Regions from separate parts of the Pseudoalteromonas sp. AS71 genome, predicted to be linked through region 1. Evidence: predicted binding sites of a transcription regulator. Region 1 holds the regulator's gene; the other holds the start of a gene.
What was found. Region 1 encodes sigma-54, which starts transcription at its own class of promoters, with help from an activator protein. Its sites were predicted from a motif close to GTTGGCACGNNNNTNGNNT; they were not measured.
Positions count from the first base shown of each region.

Region 2: WNY98_RS07515 (BON domain-containing protein) is a predicted target of sigma-54. The motif match lies at 5,748-5,766, and genes of this name have one in related genera.

Region 1 covers NZ_JBBMQZ010000001.1:47,693-56,069, reverse strand. Annotated here, with positions in the region: gene WNY98_RS00320 (calcium/sodium antiporter) at 1-536, shown strand, start outside; gene WNY98_RS00315 (KpsF/GutQ family sugar-phosphate isomerase) at 540-1,511, shown strand; gene kdsC (3-deoxy-manno-octulosonate-8-phosphatase KdsC) at 1,512-2,063, shown strand; gene lptC (LPS export ABC transporter periplasmic protein LptC) at 2,060-2,614, shown strand; gene lptA (lipopolysaccharide transport periplasmic protein LptA) at 2,604-3,149, shown strand; gene lptB (LPS export ABC transporter ATP-binding protein) at 3,146-3,871, shown strand; gene WNY98_RS00290 (RNA polymerase factor sigma-54) at 3,941-5,440, shown strand; gene hpf (ribosome hibernation promoting factor) at 5,467-5,754, shown strand; gene ptsN (PTS IIA-like nitrogen regulatory protein PtsN) at 5,759-6,211, shown strand; gene rapZ (RNase adapter RapZ) at 6,230-7,075, shown strand; gene WNY98_RS00270 (HPr family phosphocarrier protein) at 7,118-7,390, shown strand; gene mgtE (magnesium transporter) at 7,522-8,377, shown strand, end outside.
Region 2 covers NZ_JBBMQZ010000007.1:169,219-177,595, forward strand. Annotated here, with positions in the region: gene tal (transaldolase) at 1-723, opposite strand, end outside; gene yaaA (peroxide stress protein YaaA) at 949-1,728, shown strand; gene WNY98_RS07505 (mechanosensitive ion channel family protein) at 1,858-2,805, shown strand; gene WNY98_RS07510 (methyl-accepting chemotaxis protein) at 3,167-5,137, shown strand; gene WNY98_RS07515 (BON domain-containing protein) at 5,354-5,674, opposite strand; gene srmB (ATP-dependent RNA helicase SrmB) at 5,946-7,172, opposite strand; gene WNY98_RS07525 (methyltransferase) at 7,248-7,946, shown strand; gene WNY98_RS07530 (DUF4153 domain-containing protein) at 8,008-8,377, shown strand, end outside.

The DNA.
Region 1 (8,377 bases):
TTGTATCTATGCGTGCAAAAAACCAAGATGACCCATTTGTCTCAGAAGCCTGCGACGATGTACCAAACGATGTACCTACTAAAAAAGCGGTATTTTGGTTAATTGTCGGCATGATACTCTTGCCGGTTAGTTCTCATTTTTTAATCGGCTCAGCTGTAGACATTGCTAAATACTTCGGCTTAAGCGACTTAGTCATTGGTTTAACAATTATTGCCATTGGTACTAGCTTGCCTGAACTTGCCGCCTCGGTTGCAGGTGTACTTAAAAATGAAAATGATTTAGCACTAGGTAATATTGTTGGCTCAAATATATTTAATATTCTAGCGGTATTACCACTTGCAGGTATCATTAACCCTTCTGCCATTGACCCATCATTAGTAAGTCGAGACGTATTAATTATGATTGGTGCAACACTTGCTCTTATTATTATGTCATTGAACTTTAGAGGCACCCAGCGTATCAATAGGGTAGAAGGCGGCTTATTGCTAATAGCGTTTTTGGGTTACCAAGGGTATATTTTTAGTCAAGTAGGGTAAATGATGGCAACGCTAAACTTTATTGAACAAGGCCTTCGCGTTTTAGATGTTGAGCGCCAAGCACTTAGTGATATTGCACAATATGTAGATGAAAATTTTCATAACGCGTGCCAATTAATGTACGACTGTGAAGGCCGTATTATTGTCATTGGCATGGGAAAATCAGGCCATATTGGCAATAAAATAGCGGCAACCCTTGCAAGTACTGGCAGCCCAGCGTTTTTTGTTCACCCTGGTGAAGCAAGTCATGGTGATTTAGGTATGATCACTAAAAATGACGTGGTTATGCTTATTTCTAATTCAGGGGAAACCAGCGAAGTTTTAAATATCATTCCGGTTTTAAAACGACTTGGTGCCAAAATGATAGCGATGACTGGCAATACACAATCAACCATGGCAACCCTTGCTAATGTACATGTGTGCATTAAAGTAGAAAAAGAAGCTTGTTCATTGGGTCTAGCCCCTACATCAAGTACCACTGCAACGCTTGCGATGGGCGATGCCATGGCAGTTGCATTATTAGAAGCTCGCGGCTTTACAGCTGATGACTTCGCGCTATCTCACCCAGGTGGTAGTTTAGGCAAGCGCTTATTACTTACTTTAAAAGATGTTATGCACAGCGGCGCAAATACACCTATTATTGATGTTTCACAAACAGTTAAAGATGCTCTAATAGAAATGTCAGCTAAAGGATTAGGCATGACAGCCATTGTTGATGAAAATCAGCAACTCGTAGGGTTATTTACCGATGGTGACTTACGTCGCATTTTAGAACAAAGAATTGATATTCATACAACACAAATAGATGTTGTTATGACTAAGTCATGCACTACAGCTACGCAAGATATTTTAGCCGCTGAAGCGCTCAATATTATGGAACGTAAACGTATAAATGGCCTAATCGTCGTCAATGAGAAAAACCAACCTATTGGCGCATTAAATATGCAAGACCTATTAAAAGCAGGAGTGTTATAAATGCAATTTGAAGAACTCTATCAACCGCTGAGCGATGATGCAAAAGCACGCGCTAAAAAAGTAAAACTACTTATATGCGATATTGATGGTGTATTTTCTGATGGCCGTATTTACCTTGGCAATCAAGGTGAAGAGCTAAAAGCATTTAATACAAAAGATGGTTTTGGCATTAAAGCACTTATAAACAGTGGCTTTGAAGTAGCTGTTATTACTGGTCGTCATTCACAGATAGTACAACAACGTATGAGCAGCTTAACCGTACAGCATATTTATCAAGGCCAAGAAAATAAGCTCATTGCCTATCAAGAATTAAAAGATAAACTCAACCTTAGCGATGGACAAATTGCTTATATTGGTGATGACGGTCCTGACATGCCTGTTATGGAGTTAGTAGGCTTTGCCGTTGCAGTAAATGATGCCCACCCTCTTATTAAGCGTTTGTCACATTATGTAACGCAAATGCCTGGTGGTTTTGGCGCTGTGAGAGAACTCACCGATTTGCTCATGCTTGAAAATGGTAAAGCATTGACTACACAAGGCACTAGTTCATGAATGCAGCGCGCATAATATTAAGCGTTTTATTCATTAGCTGTATGGTTTGGCTTTGGTACCCTTATTTTACACAAACAAATATTGTGCCTCAGGCTGAGCCTGAAGTTGTTGCTAAGCCTGATTACATAGCTATTGAGCTCAAACAGACAGCCTATGATGAGCAAGGTAAAATTAGCCACAAAGTCACTGCGGCTAAAATGGAGCTATACCAGCAATTAGGTTTCACGTTTTTTGAAAAACCCATTTTTACTTTATATAACGAGCAACAAACGTGGCAAATAAATGCAGACGAAGCAACATTATATGAAGATAAACAATTAATTTTAGAAGGTAATGTGGTTGCCAAAAATTTAACCGATAACGCCATGATAGACAAAATCAATGCTGATAATATTCAGGTTGATATAAAGTTATTAACAATGCGTTCGGAGCAACCCGTCATTATCACTGGACCCAATTTAAAAATCACCGGTAAAGGCCTAGAAGCCGACTTGAAAACCGAAGTGATAAAACTAATTAACCATACGCGAACCATATATTATGACCAATAAAATATTAAAATCACTTATAATTCCTACACTTATACTAGCGTTTAATAGTAGTGCTGCAGAGCAAAACACGCAACCTGCTGCCAATCAAATTTCAATAAGTGCCGACAAGCAAGAAGGTCAATTGAAAGCTAATGTGGGTATTTTTGAGAAAAACGTTGAGATTATTCACGGTAATCGCCGCATTACAGCCGATCGCCTCGAAGTACACAAACGTGATGAACTTGGTGATAATAAACAATTATTAATTGCCACAGGTAGCCCTGCGCACTTTGAAGAAAAGCAATCAGACGGCACGACTATGAGCGCCAGTGCTGACGAAGTACGTTATGATGTATCTAAGCGTTTTTTAACGCTTGTTGGTAATGCACAAGTATCGCAAGCCGGACAAAAAATAAATGCTAAAAGCATTACCTACGACATAGAGCAGCAGCTCATCAGTGCCGAAAAAGATGAAAACTCAACTGACCGCGTTCACACAATTTTAGTACCGATCGAAACTAAAAAAAGTAAAAAAGGCGATAAAGGTCAACCATGAGCACATTAAAAGCAGAACTATTAGCAAAAAGCTATAAAGGTCGTGAAGTTGTAAAAAACGTCGGCCTTGAAGTACAAGCTGGCAGTATAGTTGGCTTACTTGGCCCTAACGGTGCAGGTAAAACAACGACTTTTTATATGATTGTAGGGCTTGTTCCTAGCGACAAAGGTAAAATATCTATTGATGATAACGATATTACTCTTTTACCTATGCATAGTCGTGCTAGATTAGGCATAGGCTACTTACCACAAGAGTCATCGATTTTTAGAAAGCTGACTGTTTATCAAAACTTAATGGCCATTTTAGAAACGCGCAAAGAACTAAATAAACAAGCCAGAGAAGACACGCTCAATAACTTATTAGATGAATTTAGCATACAACACATTCGTGATAGCCAAGGTATGGCATTATCGGGGGGAGAACGTCGTCGTGTAGAAATAGCACGAGCGCTGGCAGCAGATCCTAAATTTATATTACTGGATGAACCGTTTGCCGGTGTTGACCCTATTTCGGTATTAGATATAAAGAAAATAATAGAACATCTTAAAAATCGTGGGATTGGTGTATTAATTACCGACCATAACGTAAGAGAGACCCTTGATGTTTGTGAAAAAGCCTACATTGTTTCTCATGGGGAGCTGATTGCATCAGGTACTCCAGAACACGTATTAAATGATAAAACAGTACGCGATGTTTACTTAGGCGAGCAATTTAGGCTGTAACATTTACGCCATGTCTTTAAGCATCTGCTAGTATTAATTATAACAACATAAAAGGATTGTTAGAGATACATGAGGCAATCACTACAGCTGCGCATGGGCCAGCAACTTACAATGACTCCACAGTTGCAACAAGCTATTCGTTTGTTGCAACTCAGTACATTGGATCTCCAGCAAGAAATACAAGAAGCTCTCGACAGTAATCCACTATTAGAGGTTGAAGAGGCAGACTATTCCGAAGACGCTGCTGGTAAAAACGAGCAAAAAGCTGATACCGATGACATAACTGTTAGCGCATCTGCTGATGATGCTCCGAGCGAATACGAACAAGATACTGGTGAAGCACTTGCAAAAGACACGCTAAGTGACGACATGGCTATGGATGTCAGTTGGGATGAGTACATGAGTGCCGCTCCTGCAGCCTCATCAGGTCCAATGCCTGAAGACGAATCAATATACCAAGGCGCCTCTACTGAAACGCTCCATGAGTATTTAATGTGGCAATTACAACTAACGCCATTTAGCCCTACAGACGAAGCTATTGCTATTGCTATTGTAGAAGCTGTCGATGATTCAGGTATTTTAACACTAAGCTGCGAAGAGATTTTAGAAAGCTTTAATCAAGAAAACGAAGATGATAACGAAGTCGAACTTGATGAAATTGAAGCGGTATTAAAACGCATCCAACTGTTTGATCCTGTTGGTATTGCTGCACGTAGTTTACAAGAGTGTTTGTGTATTCAGCTTAATCAATTTGATAAAGAAACACCTTATATTAATGAAACGAAAATGATTTTAACCGAGCATATTGATCTATTAGCAGCTCGCGACTATCGTACATTAATGAAAAAAACTAAGCTCAAAGAAGAAGAGCTTAAAGAAGTAATGACACTAATACATACTCTCAACCCAAAACCTGCAGATACTATTGTAAGGGAAGAATCTGAGTATGTTATTCCTGATGTGTCAGTTAAAAAAATTAAAGGCCGCTGGGTTGTCGAATTAAACCCAGATAGCATGCCTAAAATTCGTGTTAATAGCCAATACGCAGCAATGTCTCGCACTGTAAAATCAAGTGGCGACAGCCAGTTTATTCGCTCACATTTACAAGAAGCTAAATGGTTTATTAAAAGCTTAGAAAGTAGAAACGACACGCTATTAAAAGTTACTAATTGTATTGTTAAGCAACAACAAGGCTTTTTTGAACATGGCCCTGAAGCCATGAAACCAATGGTTTTAAATGATGTTGCTGAAATGGTAGAAATGCACGAATCGACAATTTCGCGTGTGACTACTCAAAAGTACATGCATACACCCCGTGGTATATTTGAGCTTAAATATTTTTTCTCAAGCCATGTAAGTACTGAAAACGGTGGTGAATGTTCATCTACAGCAATACGTGCGCTTATCCGAAAATTAATCGCAGCAGAAAACTCAGCAAAACCATTGAGTGATAGCAAAATAGCGGATATATTGGCTGAGCAAGGAATTAAAGTAGCGAGACGTACAATCGCAAAATACCGCGAATCTCTTGCTATTCCACCGTCAAATCAGCGTAAAAGTCTGATTTAAGACGCTAAACTAAGAGGGTAATGCTTATGCAACTAAACTTAACTGGTCGTCACGTAGAATTAACCGATTCACTAAGAGACTATATTAATACTAAATTTGCGAAGCTTGAAAGACACTCTGATCATATTAATAATGTTCATGTCATTCTCGATGTAGAAAAATTAAATCAAAAAGCAGAAGCCACAATACACGTAAGCGGTGCTGAGCTATTTGCCTCTACAGAACATCAAGATATGTATGCCGCTATTGACTCGTTGATCGACAAGCTCGATCGCCAAGTAATCAAACACAAAGAGAAGCTTGCTCGACACTAATATGATGAAATTAAGTTCACTTATATGCCAGGACTGCAGCAAAGCTGCGGTCCTTTTTAATAGCAAAAAAAGAATTTTAGAGTTCATTAGCGAACTTGCTCACGACAAACTTCCGTATTTACCGCAACAAGATATTCTTAATGCTTTAATGAGCAGAGAGAAATTAGGTAGTACAGGTATAGGGCGTGGCATTGCTATTCCTCATGGAAGAATGAGCGGTGCAGAAGAGCCTTTGGCTTTAGTGCTCGTTAGCGAAACTCCAATAAACTTTGATGCAATCGATAATCGCCCTGTTGATATTTTTGTCGCACTCATCGTACCAGATGGCGATAACCAGCAGCACTTAAAGACTCTAGCAACCATTGCTGATAAACTAAACAACAAAGATTTTTGTAAACAGTTACGCAGTGCAAAATCTGATACTGAGCTTTACCAAGTTATTGTCGATCAATCATAGTTTTATAAAGGGTGTTAAATGGAGTTAATTATCATAAGCGGCCGTTCTGGTTCTGGAAAGTCGGTTGCTTTACGCGTTGTAGAAGATTTAGGCTATTATTGCGTAGATAATATTCCAGTTAACTTGCTTCCTTCATTAGTTCGCAGTGTGTCTGATAGCTACGATAAAATTGCTGTTAGCATTGATGTGCGAAACATCCCTAAAGAGCAAGATGAATTTAACGATATTCTTGAATACTTACCAGGCTTTGCAAATCCTACGTTATTTTATTTAGATAGCGACGATCAAACGTTGATAAAACGCTTTTCAGAAACACGCAGGTTACACCCACTATCAATTGACTCGCTGCCTCTTGATTTAGCCATCAAAAAAGAAAAAGAATTACTTGATGTATTAATCACCCGCGCCGACTTTATGATAGACACAACTGATTTAAGCGTTCACCAACTTGCAGAATCTATTCGTGAAAAGATTTTAGGTAAAAAAGATAAGCAACTAATTGTCACGTTTGAATCGTTTGGTTTTAAACACGGTATACCAAAAGAAGCCGACTATGTATTTGATGCACGCTTTTTACCAAATCCACATTGGGAACCTGAATTAAAACCTTTAAATGGGTTAGATCAACCCGTTAAAGATTATTTGGCCAATCACAGCATAGTGCAAAAATTCACATGGCAAATTCAAACATTTGTACAAACGTGGTTACCGCATTTAGAAAGAAATAACCGCAGTTATTTAACCATTGCTATTGGGTGTACAGGCGGGCAACATCGCTCTGTGTATTTAGCGCAAACTATCGGTGAAAGTTTTGCAATGACACATCCCAATGTAAAAATTCGCCATCGCGAGCAAGAAAAATAATATAGCTGAATAATCACCTGTTCAGCTTAGGTAGAGTAAGTTATGCATTATGAAGATACCTTTTTAATAAAAAACAAATTAGGCTTACACGCCAGAGCAGCTACTGTGCTTGCGCAATTAGCAGTACAATTTGATGCGACAATCACATTATTCCAAGATGACAAAGAAGCAGCAGGCGATAGCGTACTTGCATTAATGTTACTTGAAAGTAGCCAAGGAAAAGAAGTTAAAGTTGTTTGTAAAGGCCCTGATTCTGAGCAAGCTTTACACGCTGTTGGAGAATTAATAGCACAACGCTTTAATGAACAAGAATAATCTGTTTTATAAAAACAATATTCGCATTACTAGTGCTTCAATTAAAACAGATATATAAAATAAATAGGTTAGTAACGCCAGTTAACTCACCTCCCCCCATAAAGTAATATAACAATTTATAAAGGACGCCAATGCCAGAAGCTTTTGAACAAGATTATCCACTACAGCAACTAAAGCAGGTGACGAAGTCACTCAATAGTGGTCAATTTGTTCAAGTTAGGCGCATGCTCGCAAAAACGGCTCCTTGTGATACCGCATTATTATTAGAATCATCACCGCATAAAATTCGCCGACTGCTTTGGCAATTGGTCGATCCTGATGTGCAGGGTGATGTTCTTGAAGAATTATCTGAAGATGTTCGTTTAGGCATTATTGCCCAAATGGAACCTAAGCATATTGCCGCCGCAACTGAAGACATGGGCCACGATGACTTAGGTGAAGTATTACGTAGCCTGCCAGATACCGTCTATAAAGACGTTGTTAGCGCGATGGACATTCAAGACCGTGAACGTGCCACGCAAGCACTGTCATATCAAGAGCGTTCAGCAGGTGCGCTAATGAACACCGATACGGTGACCATTCGCCCTGATGTAACACTCGATGTTGTACTTCGTTATATTAGACTGCGTGGTGAGTTACCAGAGGGTACAGATGATTTATATGTTGTTGATAAACATAACTGCTTTATAGGCGCTTTATCGCTGAGTACATTATTAACTAATCCGCCAGAAAAAATTGTCCGCGATTTAATGGATGAAGATTGTGAGTCTATCCCAATCTCAATGGATGAAAGTGAAGTAGCGCAATTATTTGAGCGTCATAATTGGATATCGGCCCCAGTGGTGGACGATAACGACCAACTCCTCGGTCGTGTTACTATCGATGACATCGTTGATGTAATCCGAGAAGATGCCGAGCATAGCTTATTAAGCCTAGCCGGTCTTGATGATGAAGAGGATACATTCGCGCCAGTACTAAAAAGCTCTA
Region 2 (8,377 bases), on a different contig from region 1:
CTTGTCACAACCTGTAAGTGCAATAATTTCGCCTGTATTACGGAAACTTGCACCCATCACAACTGTTTTGTAGTCATGGCGTTTGTAAAATTCAAAAATGCTGCGTACAGACTGAACACCTGGATCTTGTAGCGGATCGGTTGGTTTTTCCATACCGTTAGCAACGTGCCAATCTAAAATACGGCCAACAAATGGCGAAATTAGAAATACGTTTGCATCAGCACAAGCACGGGCTTGGGCATCGCTAAATAATAAAGTAAGGTTACATTTAGTGCCTTCTTTTTCTAGCTGCTCAGCGGCTTTAATACCTTCCCATGTAGACGCTACTTTAATTAAAATTTTGTCTTTGCTTACACCTTCTTTTTCGTAAAGGCTAAGTAGGGTATGTGCTTTATCAATTGTAGCTTGTGTATTAAACGAAAGGCGTGCATCTACTTCAGTAGAAATATAACCAGGTACAATCTCGCTAATTTCTTTACCAAGTAATACGGCAAAGTAATCACAAGCTAGTTCAAGTTGTTTAGCAGGCTCTTGCTCGGTTTCTTTTGCGTAGCTCCAAGCTTTATCTAGGTAAGGCTTATATGCTTCAATCTCGCTCGCTTTTAATAAAAGTGATGGGTTTGTAGTTGCATCTTCTGGTTGATGCTTTTTAATAGCTTCAATATCACCAGTGTCGGCCACAATAGATGAATGTTGTTTTAGCCTTTGTAGAGCTGAAGTCATTTGCTTTCCTCATTCCAAGCAAGTTAAAAGAAAAATCTGATCACTCTTAATATATACAATCCATACTGCAACAGTGTGACAATGCTTGATAGGTCTTATGTCCTGATCAATAAAAAAACGGCAATGCATGGGTTATTAAGAGAGGATTTATTTAAACAAAACGTGCTTTTCGTTTCATTTAATGTTGAAATTGACACTAAATAAATTACAAGTCAATAGCTAACTATGATCACTGTTATTTCACCTGCAAAAAATCTTGATTACGAAACGCCACCCGCAACAGACAAGTTCACTCAGCCTGAATTACTAGAGCACAGCGAAGAGCTCATGAAAGTATGCCGTGAACTAACACCAGCGCAAATTGGCAGTTTAATGAAAATTAGCGATAAGCTTTCTGGACTTAACGCTGCGCGCTTTAGCGAGTGGGCACAACCGTTTACACAAAATAATGCTAAACAAGCCGCACTTGCCTTTAATGGCGATGTATATGGCGGTTTAGATGCAAGTACGCTTAAAGCTAGCGAGCTTGATTACGCACAAAACCATTTGCGTATTCTCTCGGGTTTATACGGGTTATTAAAACCACTTGATCTAATGCAAGCTTACCGTCTTGAAATGGGCACCAAGCTTGAAAACTCGCGTGGCAAAAACTTATACGAGTTTTGGGGTAGCGTTATAGCGAATAAACTAAACGACGTATTAAAAGCGCAAGACGCACAATACTTAGTTAACCTTGCTTCAAATGAATACTTTAAAGCGGTTGATAAAAAAGCGCTTAATGCACAAATTATTACCCCACACTTTAAAGACTGTAAAAACGGTCAATATAAAGTTATTAGCTTTTACGCTAAAAAAGCACGCGGCATGATGGCGCGCTACATTATCGAAAATAAAGTAACGCAATTAAGTCAACTTAAAGAGTTTACTGTGGCGGGTTATTACTTTAGCCCAGAGGCAACAGCTAAAGAGCTTGAGCCGGTATTTATGCGTGACGAACAAAATTAAACTGAGCGTAAAGTTCACTTAATTAAATAGTTAAAAAGCCATGCACCGCATGGCTTTTTTGATGCTGGCGTTATATTTGCAACCCCATCTAATATTAATGAGATTATTGATTACAGAGGTGCAAATAAAATGATCAGCATTCCGTCAGTTGGCGAAGCCGAAAAACTAATAGAGGAAAAGCTTGGAGGGTGGTTTGATGTTGTTATCAGCCATATCCCTAATTTTATAGTGGCAATTTTAATTGCCATAGTATTTTCAATATTGGCGCGCTTTGCTGGCAAGCTGATGAAAAATGTATTACGCCGTTCACTCGACTCAAAACAAATTGCCGACTTAATGGCGTCAATTTTTAAAGTTATTGTGTTGTGCATAGGTTTATTTATAGCGCTCGATTTTGTTGGGCTAAAAGGCACCGTAACTTCGTTACTTGCTGGTGCGGGTATTGTGGGTTTGGCAATTGGTTTTGCGTTTCAAGACATGACCGAGAACCTAATAGCTGGTATAGCAATGGGCGTACGTAAGCCATTTAAAACAGGTGACGTAATAGAAACCGATGATGTGTTTGGTTCAATACATTCTATAAACCTACGTAACACGCTAATAGAGAGCTTTTATGGGCAGTTAATACTGGTACCAAACAAAGTATTATTTAGAAACGTACTAAAAAATTACACCACGCTAGGTGTTAGACGCATAGAAGTACCCGTAGGTATTTCGTACGGCGACGATATAGAAAAAGCAAAAGACGTCATCGTCGAAAAAATTAACGAATTTGACTTTGTAATACGCAAAGATGAAACCGCAGTATACGCCGAAGGTTTTGGTGACAGCAGCATTAACTTACTGGTATGGTTTTGGATTAAATACCCAGGCGAGCCTGACTTTATGACGGTACGCCACAAAGGTGTTGTTGCCGTTAAGCAGGCACTTGATGAAGCTGATATTAGTATTCCATTCCCAATTCGTACTTTAGATTTTGGTATTAAAGGCGGCGAAAAACTCGATGCCATGATAAGTGATAAAATAAGTCAGCAGTCATCAAATAAAGACGGTACTGACTCTGACCAAAGTGAGTAATTTAGTTAAAACTCACTAGGCAAAAGCATTGGGAAATAGTTACCTACCAACAGCGCGTTTTTACAGAGTAAAACGCGCTTTTTAGACATTTTATAAAATAAAGGATATTTCTAATTTTAAAGTTAAGTCCCTTCATATAAGTATAAATTATCATTTTCCCATAATAGCGCAATAAATAAACTTGTAACCATTACAAATACATAAACAACGAGGTGTTTGGATAATAAATGCATTTTAGTGGTTTTATGTTCCTGTTTTGTTTGTTCCCCCCTGTAAATTCGGGTTTTTTGAATAAATAAATTCATTTTTAGCTTTTGGTAGGCTAGGTTTAACTTAACTGCTCTTTATTTAGTAAATACAAATGCCAAGCAAGAAAGAAAGTTCAGCTTTTCAAACGAGTCATTGGAGTTTAAAAACTAAGCTAACATTAATTTTCCTACTCGTAGGGATAATACCCGCCCTCATAATTACTACAATTTCTACATTACAATCAAAATCACGCGTCGAATACAATATATCTCAGTCGCTTGAGGCGATTAATCAAATAAAAAAAACTCAGATCGAAAATTATTTTAATCAAAAAAGGGCAGATATTGAGCTTTTGGCTTTAATTGTTCCGCAGCTTGAGGAAGACAACTATGATCGCTTTTTTACAGAATATATACAGAAGTATGACTATTACGATGTGTTTTTAATTAATAACAATGGGCTTATTTATTACACTCAAGCTAGAGAATCTGATTATCAAACAAACATATTAAAAGGGAAATATGCGAGTTCAAATTTAGGAGATTTAATTAAAGAGGTTAAACAATCTAAAAGTTTTAGTATTGCTGATTACAAACCGTATGCACCAAGTAATGGAGAACCCGCTGCGTTTATTGCTATACCTGTTGATGGTAGCGATACAATAGTTGCTTTACAGCTTTCGAGCAAAGGGACTAATCAAATAATGGGTGTTCGCGAAGGGATGGGAGAAACTGGTGAGAGTTACCTAGTTGGAGAAGATAAGCTAATGCGTTCTGATTCATATCTTGACCCAGAAGGACATTCACTCAAAGCAAGTTTTGCAGGAACTGTAACAAATAATGGTGCTGATACAGAGGCTGTAAATTTAGCTTTAAATGCTCAACATGGTACTAAAATAATAAAAGATTATAATGGAAATAACGTACTTTCTGCCTTCGATAGTATAAAGATTGGAGATTTTAGCTGGATTATATTAAGTGAAATTGACGAATCAGAAGCATTTGCACCAGTCCATCAGACTGTGCTTTTTAGTGTGATTTCTATAATAGTAGCTGCAATTGTTGTTGTATTCATTGGTGTTTTCTTTTCTCGAAAAATAGCGACTCCAATAATTGTAGCTTCCACTTTTGCTAAAAAAGTGGCGGCAGGAGATCTTAGCAGTAATATCGAAGTTAATTCACACGATGAGGTAGGCATGCTACAAGTTGCATTGCATACCATGTTAGAAAATCTCAGAAAAATGATTGGTGAATTATCTAACGTTGCAGTTCAGCAAGGCAGTACAGCAACAGAGCTTGCCTCAGTTACTGAGCAAACTAGCTTAGCAGTTACCGAGCAGCAAGCACAAACTATACAAGTTGCAGCCGCCACTACCGAAATGACTGAAACAGTAAAAGAGATAGCGAGTACAACTGCTAGTGCATCATTATTATGTGAAAATATTCAAAGAATGGCTCGAGAAGGCTCTGAAAATAATGATAGTACTTACAACGCACTTGTTTCTCTTGGAGAAGCTACAAAAAAATCAGCACATGAAGTGACGGAGTTGAAGCATAATTCAGAAAAAATAGTGAATGTATTAGGCGTTATTAAAAAGATAGCTGATCAGACTAATTTACTTGCTTTGAACGCAGCAATTGAAGCAGCTAGAGCTGGTGAACAAGGGCGTGGTTTTGCTGTTGTTGCTGATGAAGTACGAAGCTTAGCTAAGTCTACGCAAGAGTCTACAATGGAGGTTGAAGTGATCATTGAAGCTGTTGTTAGTGCCAGTAACGCAGCTGTTCAAGCAATGACAGACAATGTAGGACAAACAACTCAAGTTCAGGAAATAGCTAAGAAAGCAAACTTAATCAATAGTAATGTAGGCAAAGCAGTAGATGAAATATTTGATATGGTTGTTCAAATTGCAACCGCCTCTGAACAGCAGGCAACCACCATCGATGAAATATCACGAAATATAGGTGTCATAAATATGGGTATATCAGAGACCGAGCAGGCAGTTAGGGATATTGCACAGTCAAGTAGCGAATTGTCTAGGATGGCAAACGGTTTAAATGATGAGGCCCAAAAGTTTAGTCTTTAACTTACTCTATTAATTTAGAAATCTTTGATTTAATGACGCTAATCATACAGATATAACTACGGTAGGATGTTACAGGGACGTACCATAAAAGACGTAAATAAGCGCGTGCCAAATAGTGCACGCGCATAAATAAATATTAGAGTTGGTGAGACACTTTGCAACCGATGAGCTCGTAAATTACAAACTTCCAACATATTTATGTTTTATTCTAACATGTTAAATAACGCTAATTTTGTTACGAATGATTTTTACGCCATCCATATTTTCTAAAAACTTTTGAGCTAGTGCGCGCTGAAAACCAGTTTGTGCTTCACCATATAAATCTACTTCACCATTTTTTACCTGCACACGAATATCACTTAACGCTAGGTTAGGATTAGTTCGTAGGGTGTTGGTGATAGCTTGTTGTAAGTTAGGTTGAGTGGCTACACTGCTTACTACGGCCATGTTGGTTGCTGCACTTACCTTTGTAGCGCAAGCTAATAAAAATAAACAACAAAATGATACTAAAGCGATAGTTAACTTGAAGCGGTTCATAACTTAATCCTTACATTACGGTGAATAGTGCAGCCACAATATGGAAATTCCATCGGCTAGGTTATCTTTGTAGTTACAATTTCGGTGCCAATATTAACGCTATGAAATATAAGGGGATTTTATTAAGTGGGAATTCAGGTGGGCAAAAATTACATTTAAATGAGTATGAGTTACATGCTTGGGTTACATATGTAACAGGTACAAGTGACAGAGCTATAAAGCTTGCATTAAAAAGCCGACAAAAGCCGGCTTAGTATAAAAATGTTTTAGGTTACTTTTTCTTTTTAACCTTAGCCTTTTTCTTGGCTTTCATTTTTACTGGATCTTTACGCTTTTTAGCAGGTGGCTTAGCTTCTTTATGCTGTGGCTCGACACCTCTAATTACACGGCGTTTTAATTTTTGTTCAACGTAGCGCTCTACCTTATATAAAATACCAATATCGTGTGCTTCAACTAGCGATATTGCTATCCCTTTTTTACCAGCACGGCCAGTACGACCAATACGGTGTACATATACGTCGGCAGTACGCGGCATATCAAAGTTAATAACGTGGCTGATGTCAGATACGTCAATACCACGTGCAGCTACGTCGGTAGCAACTAATATGCTTGTTTTGCCACTGTGGAAGTTTTCCATGGCTTTCATACGTTTGTCTTGTGGCATTTCGCCGCGTAACCACGCTGCTTTTACATCATTAGTTGTAAGTTCGCCAATCAATGTTTCTAAGCGTTCGCGAGTTTTAACAAACACAATCGCTTTAGTCACGTCAGGATTTTTTAGCGTATTAACTAATAACTCAAGTTTGTGATGATAATCGTCGGCTAAATGTACCCATTGGTGAATTTTTGCTTTTTCTTTACGTGACGATTCGGCTTCTAATAGAGCTGGGTCGTTTAATGTTTTTTCAGCAAACCTTTCTACGCTGTCACCTTCAAGTGTTGCTGAGAATAAAAAACATTGGCGACGATTTTTAGCTTCGTCACAAATACGGCTCATTTCCTTTTTGAAACCCATGTCTAACATGCGATCTGCTTCATCAATAATAAGCATTTCTACATGTTCAGCATGAAAGTTTTCGGTTTCTAGGTATTCCATTAATCGACCTGGTGTGGCGATTAAAATATCGTTATTTTTTTCAAAAATTTCTTTATGCGTGCCGTAGTTAATACCGCCTGTTACTACACCAATTTTTAGGTGTGTGCGTTTAGCTAGCAGTTCACATTGTTCATGAATTTGATAAGCCAGCTCACGAGTTGGGGTCATAACGAGTACGCGCGCAAAACCAGGGTCACGACGTGGGAAATCCAGTAAGTACTGAATAGCCGGAATTAAAAATGCCGCTGTTTTACCTGTACCAGTAGGCGCAGATGCTAAAATATCGCGCCCCTGTAGTGCTTCAGGAATAGCTTGTTGTTGAATGCTGGTTGGCGTCTCGTAGCCCATTTTATTAATGGCATCGAGTAGCTTGTTATCAAGATCAAATTCAGAAAATTGCATAGAGTGTCTAAAATAAGGGACAATTACCCTGATTATACGCGCTATGCTGCGCTTGGTGAATGAAAAGGTGAAAAAATGTCTGGTTTTGTATTTAAACAATTTAAAGTTGAACACGACCACTGTGCAATGAAAGTTTCTACCGATGGCATTTTGCTTGGTGCATGGGCTAACTTAAGTGGCGCAAAGTCATTACTTGATATAGGCACCGGCACCGGCTTACTAGCACTAATGTGTAAGCAGCGCAGTAATGAGCTTGATATAACTGCGGTAGAAATTGACGAAAGCGCCTATACCCAAGCATTACAAAATGTAGCTAATAGTCCGTGGCCAACTATAAGTATTACGCACCAAACTATTCAACGCTTTAGTAGTGAAGTTAAATTTGATGTTGTTATCTCTAATCCACCGTATTTTAATCACAGTTTAAAAGGCGATAATGCTGCGCGTAATGCCGCACGCCATACCGACGGATTAAGTTTTGAAGAGTTAATTAATGCCTTTAAACATTTAAGCCATAGTGGTTCCCGCTTTAGCTTAATACTCCCAAGCGTTGAAGGCGCATTATTTATTGAGCTTGCTATTCAAAATGGGCTTTATTTAAATACTCACTGCCAAGTAAAAGCCACGCCCAACAAAGATATTAGCCGCAGTTTAATGACATTTAGCTACGTAAAAAGCGATATAGAATCATCAATCCTGTGTATTAGAAACTTAGATAATACCTACACTGCTGATTATATAGCCCTGTGCAAAGCATTTTATTTGAAAATGTGAAGCAATTGTAAAATAGGAACGAATAACGCAAACTGACTAAAACCTATTGTTGAGAACAGATATGGATAGTCAGTTACCAAAATCCTTTATAATTATACTTGCCGTAGTACAGGCTATTGCTCTTACCCTTTTATATAGCAGTATAGAAAATAATGTGTGGCCAGCAACAAGCCCTACATGGTTAGTCTCACTTATTACATTTTCTATGAGCTTTCCTTTATTAATGCTAATGACCGTTAATAAAAATAATATAAAAACGTCGTTACTTTTAATCCTTCCTTTTTCCTTGTTGTTATCTTTACTGGGTGCGTATGCAGGCTTTCAGCAAAAGCCTCAAGAGTACGTAAGTAATAGCAATTTAATATCCGTTTTTATTTTTACTAGTTTAATAGCTGGCTTTAAAGGCCTTATGTACATTCAACAATTTGGTA